3 regions of the Kitasatospora sp. NPDC001540 genome follow, and region 3 is predicted to be linked to each of the others. Evidence: riboswitches for the same ligand, from Rfam matches in the RefSeq annotation. Region 3 holds a riboswitch; each other region holds the start of a gene.

Region 1 (3,266 bases), 250 kb from region 3:
ACCGCTCCGGCGGCGCAGCGCGAACAGGATCCCGGCGCCGACCGCGATCACCGCACCGCCGCCCAGCGCCAGCGGCAGCGCGCTGCCGCCGCCCCCGGTCTCGGCCAGCTCCGGCACCGGGGCGGCCTGCACGGTGGTGCGGGTGGCCGTCGCGGTGGCCGTCGCCGTCGCGGTGACGGTCGGGGTGGCGGTGGTCGTCGCGGTGGCCGTCACGGTGACGGTCGGGGTGGGCGTCGGGGAGGGCTCGACCGGGGTCGGGGTCGGGGAGGGCGCGGTCGAGTACACCGCGACGTGGCCGAGGCCGCCGACGCCGAACTGGGTGCACGTCCCCTCCGGGTGCTGCGGGTCGCCGCTCTTCCAGGGGCTCGGCCGGTCGACCCAGGTGTCGTTGTCGTTGTCCAGGACCTGCTGGGGGCCGGCGCCCCACCAGAAGTGGTACTCGCCGATGTCCGCCACGGCGTTGCCCGGGGCGGAGATCCGCAGGCCGAGCTTGACGGTGCTCCTGCCGGGCACCGTGAACGCGTCCGGGACGGCGAAGCTCATCACGCCGTTGCCGTCGTCCTTCCACGCGGGCACGGCCTTCCACGTGCCGGTGCCCGGAAGCTCGTACTCGACGCCGAGCGGCACCTCGACGTTGAACTCCAGCGACTCCACCCGGAAGTTCACCAGGACGCCCGGCACGTCCCGGGAGTCCCGGTTGGTGAACTCCAGCGCGCTCTCCGCGCCCGGCGTGCCGATGACGACCGGCAGACCCGCCCCGTCCTGGTACTCGGGCCAGCTGACGGTGAGCCCGCCGCTGATCACGCCGTTGGCGCAGGGCGCGGGGACGGCCGCCGGAGCGACCGCGGTGGCGGCGCCCGTGCCCAGGGCGAGGGGTGCCAGGAAACCTGCGGTGAGGACGGCCGAAGCGGCCAGGACTCGGTAGCTGCGCACGGTGCGGGAACCCCCTGGTGAGTGGAGTCCGGTCCCGGGGGCTGAAGTTGACGTCGCGTCAAGGTGCCGCCCGGCCGGTCGGTCGAGGTCGAACGCGTGTTCCGCGCGGCAGCCTACTCAACACCGTGCGCGTCCGTACCGGTTTCGGCGCCCTGGACCGGTGCCCGTCCGGTGCCCTACCGTGGTCGGCGAACGCAGGCGGCGCACGCCCCTGCGCGGAACGGGAGCTCGGAGCACCGGGCTGAGAGGGCGCTGACGGTACGCGGGCCCGCGTACCACCTGCTGCGCCGACCGCAGGAACCTGACCGGGTAATGCCGGCGTAGGGAGTTGAAGGTCGCATGACCGCATTCACCGAGCACACGTCTGCCCACCAGCCGTCGGCCGACCGGCCGTCCGCCCACCAGCCGTCCGCCACCGGGTACCCGACCCCGGCCTGGCGCAAGGCGTACCGCCAGGGCAGCCGCCCCGACCTGCGGGTGCCCTACCGCGAGGTCCACCTCACCGACGGGCGCACCGTCCCGCTGTACGACACCTCGGGGCCGTACACCGACCCGTCGCAGCCCACCGACGTCCGCCGGGGCCTGGCCGCGCTGCGCGACCCCTGGATCCGCCAGCGCGGCGACGTCGAGGAGTACGAGGGCCGCGCGGCCCGGCCCGAGGACGACGGCATCCGGCACACCGCCCCGCGCGGCGGCGACCTGCGCAACCTGGACGCCGTCTTCCCCGGTCGCCCGCGCCGCCCACTGCGCGCCCGCGACGGTGTCGCCGTCACCCAACTCGCGTACGCCAAGCGAGGGTTGATCACCCCCGAGATGGAGTTCGTGGCCCTGCGGGAGGGCCTGGAGCCGGAGTTCGTGCGCGAGCAGGTGGCCCGCGGGCGGGCCGTCATCCCGGTCAACGTGAACCACCCCGAGGTCGAACCCGCGATCATCGGCACCGACTTCCTGGTGAAGATCAACGCCAACATCGGCAACTCCGCGGTCACCTCCTCCATCGAGGAGGAGGTCGAGAAGATGACCTGGGCCACCCGCTGGGGCGCCGACACCGTCATGGACCTCTCCACCGGCCGCAACATCCACACCACCCGCGAGTGGATCCTGCGCAACTCCCCCGTCCCGATCGGCACCGTCCCGCTCTACCAGGCGCTGGAGAAGGTCGACGGCCGGGCCGAGGAACTCAGCTGGGAGGTCTACCGGGACACCGTCGTCGAGCAGTGCGAGCAGGGCGTCGACTACATGACCGTGCACGCGGGCGTCCTGCTGCGGTACGTCCCGCTGACCGCCCGCCGCAAGACCGGCATCGTCTCGCGCGGCGGCTCCATCATGGCCGCCTGGTGCCTGGCGCACCACCAGGAGAACTTCCTCTACACCCACTTCGAGGAGCTCTGCGACCTGCTGCGCGCCTACGACGTCACCTTCTCGCTCGGCGACGGCCTGCGCCCCGGCTCGATCGCCGACGCCAACGACGAGGCCCAGTTCGCCGAACTCACCACCCTCGGCGAACTCGGCCGGATCGCCCGCGCCAAGGACGTCCAGGTGATGATCGAGGGCCCCGGGCACGTCCCGATGCACAAGATCCGCGAGAACATGGACCTGCAGAAGGAGATCTGCGACGAGGCCCCGTTCTACACCCTCGGCCCGCTGACCACCGACGTCGCGCCCGGCTACGACCACATCACCTCCGGGATCGGCGCCGCGATGATCGCCTGGTGGGGCACCGCGATGCTCTGCTACGTCACCCCCAAGGAGCACCTGGGCCTGCCCGACCGCGACGACGTCAAGACCGGCGTCATCACCTACAAGATCGCCGCCCACGCAGCCGACCTCGCCAAGGGCCACCCCGGCGCCCAGGCCTGGGACGACGCCCTCTCCGACGCCCGCTTCGAGTTCCGCTGGGAGGACCAGTTCAACCTGGCCCTCGACCCGGAGACCGCCCGCGCCTTCCACGACGAGACCCTCCCCGCCGAACCCGCCAAGACCGCGCACTTCTGCTCCATGTGCGGGCCGAAGTTCTGCTCGATGAAGATCAGTAAAAGCATCACAGAGCTGTACGGCGACAAGGCCGTGAACACCGAGTACGACGCTGAGGCCGTGGCTGGCATGCAGGCCAAGTCAGAGGAGTTCGCGGCTCAGGGCAACCGGGTCTACCTCCCGCTCGCCGACTGATCCGCCGTCTCCGATACCGCGCTGCCCTGGGAGGAAGAGGGGGCTTCCCAGGGCAGCGCTTCGACGTGCGTCAGGCGTCCCAGGCGCTCACGATCGGTTCCGGCCACTCGTCGGCGGTCGCCACGAGATCGGCTGGCAAGAGCGCGACCAACAAGGACCGGCTGTCA
Region 2 (3,266 bases), on a different contig from region 3:
CAGCCGGGCGGTCAGCACGGCCTCGCCCGCGGTGTAGCAGCCCGCGGTGTTCGGCAGCACCCGGATGCCGTTGCGGGCCAGCACCTCCAGCACCGAGCCCTGGGTGGCGGTGTCGACCCGGCGCATCGCGACCGTGGTCAGCTCGGTGCCGGAGGCCTGCAGGGCCTGCTCCAGCACCTCCAGGCTGGGCGCGCCGCCGGTGCCCATGACCAGCCGGGAGTGGAAGGTGGTGCCGCCGATGACGAGTGCGTCGTCCGCCATGGTTCAGCCTCCCTGGACGGCGGTCAGGATCTCGACCCGGTCGCCCGCGCCGAGCGGGGTGGCGGGCCACGAACTGCGGGGCACCACGGTCTCGTTGACGGCGGCGGCGACGCCGGTGTTGGCGGCCGACACCTCGGCCACCAGCGCGTCCAGCGTGGTGGTGGCGGGCAGGGTGCGCGGCTCGCCGTTGACGGTCAGGGCGATGGTGTTCATGCGGCGGCCTTCGGGGCGAAGCGGTCGGGGGTGAAGTCGGCGGCCAGCGGCGGGAGTTCGCCGTCGGCCAGGTAGGCGGCGAGCAGGTCGGCGGTGACCGGGGTGAGCAGCACGCCGTTGCGGTAGTGGCCGGTGGCGGCGACCAGGCCGTCCAGCGCGGTCGGGCCCAGCAGCGGCGCGTTGTCGGGGGAGCCCGGGCGCAGGCCCGCGCCGGTCTCCACCAGCGGCAACTCGGTGATGCCGGGCACGAGTTCGTGCGCGTCCCGGAGCAGCTCGTAGACGCCGCCCGCGGTGACGGTGGTGTCGTGGCCGAGCTCCTCGGTGGTCGCGCCGACCACCAGCTCGCCGTCGGCCCGCGGCACCAGGTACAGGTGCTGCCCGCGCACCACCGCCCGCACGTTGCGGGACAGGAACGGCCCGTGCGCGGTGGGCATCCGCAGCCGCAGCACCTGGCCCTTGACCGGACGGATCGCGGGCAGCACCCCGTCCGGCAGGCCCGGCAGCAGGTGGCTGCGCGAACCGGCGGCCAGCACCGTGCGCCCCGCCGTCAGCCGTTCGCCGGTGGACAGCCGCACGCCCGCCGCCCGCCCGTCCGTGACCAGCAGCTCGGCGGCCTCCGCCCGGTGCAGCGCCACGCCCGCCCGTTCGCAGGCGGCGACCAGCGCGGCGGCCAGTCGGCGGCCGTCCACCTGGTGGTCCTCGGCGACGTGCAGCCCGCCGCGCACGCCCGGGGCCAGCATCGGCTCCAGGCGGCGGCACTCGCGGCCGGTCAGCCACTCGGAGGCCAGGCCCAGGCGGCCGTGGAAGGCGTGCAGTTCGCGCAGCTCGGCCCGGTCGTCGGAGTCCAGCGCGACGGCCAGCGTGCCGGTGCGCCGGTAGCCGGTGTCCAGCCCGGTGGCGTCGGTCAGTTCGGCGGCGAAGGCGGCGTACCGCTCGTTCGACGCCATGCCCAGGCGCAGCAACGGCTCCTCGCCGTACTGCAGTTCGGTGACCGGCGCGAGCATGCCCGCGGCGACCTGCGCCGCACCGCCGCCCGGCCGCGGGTCGACCACCGCGACCGACAGGCCGCGCTGCGCGGTCCGCCAGGCCACGCCCAGCCCGATGATGCCCCCGCCGACCACCAGCACGTCGGGCGCGTGGGAAGGTGCCACAGCCGCTGATTCTCCCTTCGCCGGCATGACCCGGATCAGGTTCGGACGGTCGCGGGCCGCCACAGCCCGCCTCTCAGCCCGGTGCACCGGGCTCCCGTGAGGTGAAGTACCCCCACCATAACGCCGGGCCGACCCGGGCCAGAAGGCGCGTACGCAGCGTGGACGCCGACCGCGCCCGGCGCGGTACTAGGGTGGGCGGCGTGGCTGAGCTGAGGGAAACGGACCGGGTCGTCGTGGTCGGAGCGGGCATGGCGGGCGCCCAGACCGCCCTGAACCTGCGCCAGGGCGGCTGGCGGGGGCCGCTCGCACTGGTCGGCGCGGAGCTCCACCTCCCGTACGACCGTCCCCCGCTCTCCAAGGACGTCCTGCTCGGCAAGGCCGACGCCACCGCCTTCGAGATCGACTGGCACGGCCTCGGCGTCGACCTGCTCACCGGCCGCCGCGCCACCGGCCTGGAGCCCGGCCTGCTGCACACCGACCGCGGCGAACTCCCGTACGACGCCCTGGTGGTGGCCACCGGCGCCGAACCGCGCACGCTGCCCCACCTGCCCGGCGCCCGCACCCTGCGCACCGTCGACGACGCCCACGCGCTGCGCGCCGCGCTCACCCCCGGTCGCCGGATCGCCCTGGTCGGCGCGGGCTGGATCGGCGCCGAGACCGCCACCGTCGCCCGGCAACTCGGCTGCGAGGTCACCGTCCTGGAGGCCGCCGCGGCCCCGCTGGCCGGGGCCCTGCCCGCCGAACTCGGCGCCCTGATGGCCGACTGGTACGCCGCCGCGGGCGTCGACCTGCGCTGCGGCGCCGCCGTCACCGGCGCCGACGACGGCGGCGTGCTGCTCGCCGACGGCACCCACCTGCCCGCCGACGAGGTCGTGGTCGGCATCGGCGCCCGCCCCGCCACCGACTGGCTGGCCGGCGGCCCGCTCGCCCTCGACCCCGACGGCACGATCCCGGTCGACGACCGGCTGCGCACCGCCCTGCCCGGCGTCTGGGCGGCCGGTGACTGCACCTCCTACCCCTCCGCCCGCTCCGGCGCCCGCCTCGCCGTCCAGCACTGGGACCACGCCCTGCACTCCGGCGCCGCCGTCGCCGCCTCCCTGCTCGGCACCCTCGACGCCCCGTACGACCCCGTCCCGTACTTCTGGTCCGAGCAGTTCGGCCGCACGGTCCAGTACGCCGGGCGGCACGCCGGGGCCGACCACCTGCTGTGGCGCGGCTCCCCGTCCGACCCCGACTGGACGGTGCTGTGGCTGCGCGACGGCGCCCCGGTCGCGCTGCTCGCCGTCGACCGGCCGCGCGACCTGGCCCAGGGCCGCCGCCTGATCGAGCGCGGCGGCGCCCTCGACCCGGCCCGGGCCGCCGACCCCGCCGTCCCGTTGAAGGCGGCGACCCGGTAGCGGCTCGGTAGGCTGGGGACCGTGAGCGAGATTGATCCCAAGATTGACGCCCTGGTCCCCGCGTGGCTGTACCTGCCCGACATCTCCGAGCGCTGGGGCGTGGTGATCACCGAGGTCCGCGCCATGGTGAAGAACCGCACCCTGCTGGCGGTGCGCCGCGGCGAGAACAACTCCCTGCAGGTCCCCGCCGACTTCATCGAGGACGACGGCCCGGTCAAGCACCTGGTCGGCACCCTCACCGTGC
Region 3 (3,266 bases):
GTACGCGGCGCCCGGTGGCCGCCGACCACCGGCGCGGCGACGGGCGGGTGAACAGCTCAGGGGCGCCCGACGGCCCCCGGGCGCTCCAGCGCCGTCACCGCGAGCGTGGCCAGCGCCGCCACCAGGAACGAGAACAGCGAGGCCGAGGTCCACGCCTGCGGGGTGAAGTGCACCGCCCGCTGGACGTCCCCCCAGAACCCGGTCCACCAGTCGCCGATGCCGGACGGGGCCAGCAACTGGTACACCGCGAAGCCCACCGCCCACGGCAGCAGCATCGACCAGCGCGCCGGGGCGTCCTGCGCCAGGTTCCAGCCGCGCCGGCCCGCGCCCAGGAAGTAGTCCGCCGCCAGCACCGCGAACAGCGGCACGAACACCGAGCCGATCAGGCCCAGGAACCCGTAGTACGAGTCGGTGAACTCCTTGATCTGCAGCGCCAGCACCGTCACCAGCACGCCGATCCCGCCGGTCAGCACCCGGCGGTCCACCCGCGGCAGCAGGTTGTGGATCGACATCGCGGTCGAGTACACGTTCGCGAACGACTGGTCGGTCTCCCGCAGCACCAGCACCAGCAGGAACGCCCAGCCCGCCGCGACGCCGGTGAACGACTCGAAGATCCGGTCCGCGTCCCCGCCCGACTGCAGCAGCGCCACCACGCCCAGCACGTAGCACCACACCTGGGCCACCGAGTAGCCGGAGAACGTCGCCCAGAACGCCTTCGACGAGCTGCGCGCGTGCCGGGTGTAGTCCGCGGCCAGCGGCACGAAGGACACCGACACCGCGATCACCGCGTCCGTCGCGCGCAGGAAGCCGTGCCAGTTGCCCGCGCCCGGGTCCGGGAAGCCCTGCCGGGCGAACTGCACCGTGAAGTACACCATCGCCGCGCCCACCGCGACCGCCACGTACTTGCGCAGCACCGCGATCGCGCCCAGCGGCCAGATCGTCAGCACCGTGGTCAGCGCGCCCGCCAGCACCACGAACAGCCAGCGCCAGCCCGCGGTGCCGGACACGGTCTGCGCGCCCCAGGCCACCACCGTCAGCTCGTACACGCCCCAGCCGACGCACTGCACGATGTTCAGCACCGTCGGCACGTACGACAGCCGGGTGCCGAACAGGCCGCGCAGCACCGCCATCGCCGGGGCGCCGGTCCGGGCGCCGACCAGGGCCGCCACCGCCAGCATCGCGGTGCCGATCACTGTGCCCGCGACGATCGCCGTCACGGCGGCGGCGAAGCCCAGCTCGTGGCCGGACTCGCCGAGCACCGTCGCGGCGCTGGTGAAGCCGATCAGACTCACCCCGAGGTTCGCCCACAGCGCGAACAGCGCCCGGAAGTCCAGGGTGCGCGGCGGGGCGGTGTCGAGGGTCAGCGGGGCCTCGGCACGCGCCTCGGCGGGCACCTCGGGGTCGGCCCCGGGGGTGCGCTCGGAAAACTGGGCAGACGGAACAGCCGTCATGGCCGATACTCCCTACGCCGGCATTACCCGGACAGGTTCCGGCGGTCAGCGCCCCCTCGGCCGTGGTGGCGTCACCGCCATGCCCTACGGTCGAACCGGCGCACTCTCAGCCTGGTTGGTCCAAGCTCCCGCGACGTTCTTCGGTTTACAGGAGCGACAGGCTAGCCTCCGACCGGGGGAACGCCAAGACCGGGGGTGCGACCGTCCGCATCGCGGGACCGCGGACGGGCACGTCGGCGAGCGTGCCGACGGGCCCGGCAGCGGGTGCGCCGGTGGGTGCGTCGGTGGGCATGTCAGGGCGGCCTAAGGCTTCTCATGATTTCTTCAGGGGGCCGCTTACGGTGTCCGAATCCGGCATAGGAAAAACTGTGCCCCGAGGTTGAGGACCGTGACCCCGGCGCCGCGGTTCGCGGCCGAAGGTTCTGTTCAGCGATGGAGGTCGTCCGTGAGCACCGAGCACGCGAGTGGTACCACCCCGCCGGAGAAGGCCACCGAGCCCACCGGCACCGAGGCGGTGGCCGCCGGGTCCGGTACGCCCGCCGCCCCCGCACCCGCCCCGGCCCCCGCGCCCGCACCCGCCCCGTCCTACCTGGACGCTCCGCCGCCGGTGCTGCCCGCGGCCGATCAGACCGTGCAGCTCGGCAAGGTGCCCGAGGCCCCGGCCGCCGCCGCGGCCCCCGCCGCCGCGGCCCCCGCCGCCGCGGCCCCCGCCGCCCCGGTGGACGCGCCGCCGCCGTTCCGGAACCCGTACGGCTCGGTCTCCGCACCCGCCAACCCGTACACCCGCCCGGACGAGCCGGCCAGCCCGTACGCCCGGCCGGACGAGGCCACCACCGCGGTCGCCCCGACGCTGCCCGCCCCGGTCCTCCAGGACGGCGGCCAGGCCGCGCCCGGCGACCCGAACGCCCCGCAGCAGCCGCAGCACCCGTTCGGCGCCGGCCACCCGGTCGGCGGCTGGGGCCACCCGACCGGCGGGGACGCCACCGGCGGCGCCGGCAGCGGCGGGCCCGGCGCGCCCTGGGGCACCGTCCCGCAGCCCGGCGCGGGCGGCCCCGGCAAGCGCAAGCGCGGCTCGCTGATCGCCCTGGTCGCGGCCGTCGCCCTGGTAGCGGGCCTGGCGGGCGGCGCGATCGGCGCCTCCGTCACCGACAACGGCAGGGGCAACGGCGGCAGCAGCGCCAGCCACAACAGCACCACCGTCACGGTCGGCAACACCCACCAGAACCTCGACCGGGCCCCCGAGTCCGTCGCCGGGATCGCCGCGAAGGCGCTGCCGTCCACCGTCACCATCAAGGCCGAGGGCTCCAGCGAGTCCGGCACCGGCACCGGTTTCGTCTTCGACACCGAGGGCCACATCCTGACCAACAACCACGTGGTCGCCCCCGCCGCCGACGGCGGCAAGCTCACCGTCAAGTTCTCCGACGGCTCCTCCTACAGCGCCTCGGTCGTCGGCCGCGCCCAGGGCTACGACGTCGCCGTCGTCCGCCTGGACAACCCGCCCACCGACAAGCTCACCCCGCTGCCGCTCGGCGACTCCGACAAGGTCGCCATCGGCGACGCCACCATCGCCATCGGCGCCCCCTACGGCCTGGAGGGCACCGTCACCACCGGCATCATCTCGGCCAAGGACCGCCCGGTGGCCTCCGGCGACGAGACCGGCGCGCAGGCCTCCTACATGAACGCCCTGCAGACCGACGCCTCGATCAACCCGGGCAACTCCGGCGGCCCGCTGCTCGACGCCTCCGGCTCGGTGATCGGCATCAACTCCGCGATCCAGTCCAACACCAGCGGCACCGGCCGGGCCGGCTCCATCGG

Evidence for each region. Region 3 has a riboswitch for thiamine pyrophosphate ahead of ACFY00_RS06900 (purine-cytosine permease family protein). Riboswitches for the same ligand answer to the same signal wherever they lie in the genome.
Region 1: another riboswitch for thiamine pyrophosphate. It lies ahead of thiC (phosphomethylpyrimidine synthase ThiC); the one in region 3 lies ahead of ACFY00_RS06900 (purine-cytosine permease family protein).
Region 2: another riboswitch for thiamine pyrophosphate. It lies ahead of thiO (glycine oxidase ThiO); the one in region 3 lies ahead of ACFY00_RS06900 (purine-cytosine permease family protein).

The regions. Positions count from the first base shown of each region.
Region 1 covers NZ_JBIAVO010000003.1:124,092-127,357, reverse strand. The annotation lists gene ACFY00_RS05770 (hypothetical protein) at 1-933, opposite strand, end outside; TPP riboswitch at 1,144-1,277, shown strand; gene thiC (phosphomethylpyrimidine synthase ThiC) at 1,273-3,099, shown strand; gene ACFY00_RS05760 (hypothetical protein) at 3,170-3,266, opposite strand, start outside.
Region 2 covers NZ_JBIAVO010000001.1:353,563-356,828, forward strand. The annotation lists gene ACFY00_RS01605 (thiazole synthase) at 1-261, opposite strand, end outside; gene thiS (sulfur carrier protein ThiS) at 265-474, opposite strand; gene thiO (glycine oxidase ThiO) at 471-1,625, opposite strand; TPP riboswitch at 1,621-1,733, opposite strand; gene ACFY00_RS01620 (NAD(P)/FAD-dependent oxidoreductase) at 1,817-3,022, shown strand; gene ACFY00_RS01625 (Rv2175c family DNA-binding protein) at 3,044-3,266, shown strand, end outside.
Region 3 covers NZ_JBIAVO010000003.1:375,074-378,339, forward strand. The annotation lists gene ACFY00_RS06900 (purine-cytosine permease family protein) at 57-1,451, opposite strand; TPP riboswitch at 1,442-1,593, opposite strand; gene ACFY00_RS06905 (S1C family serine protease) at 1,897-3,266, shown strand, end outside.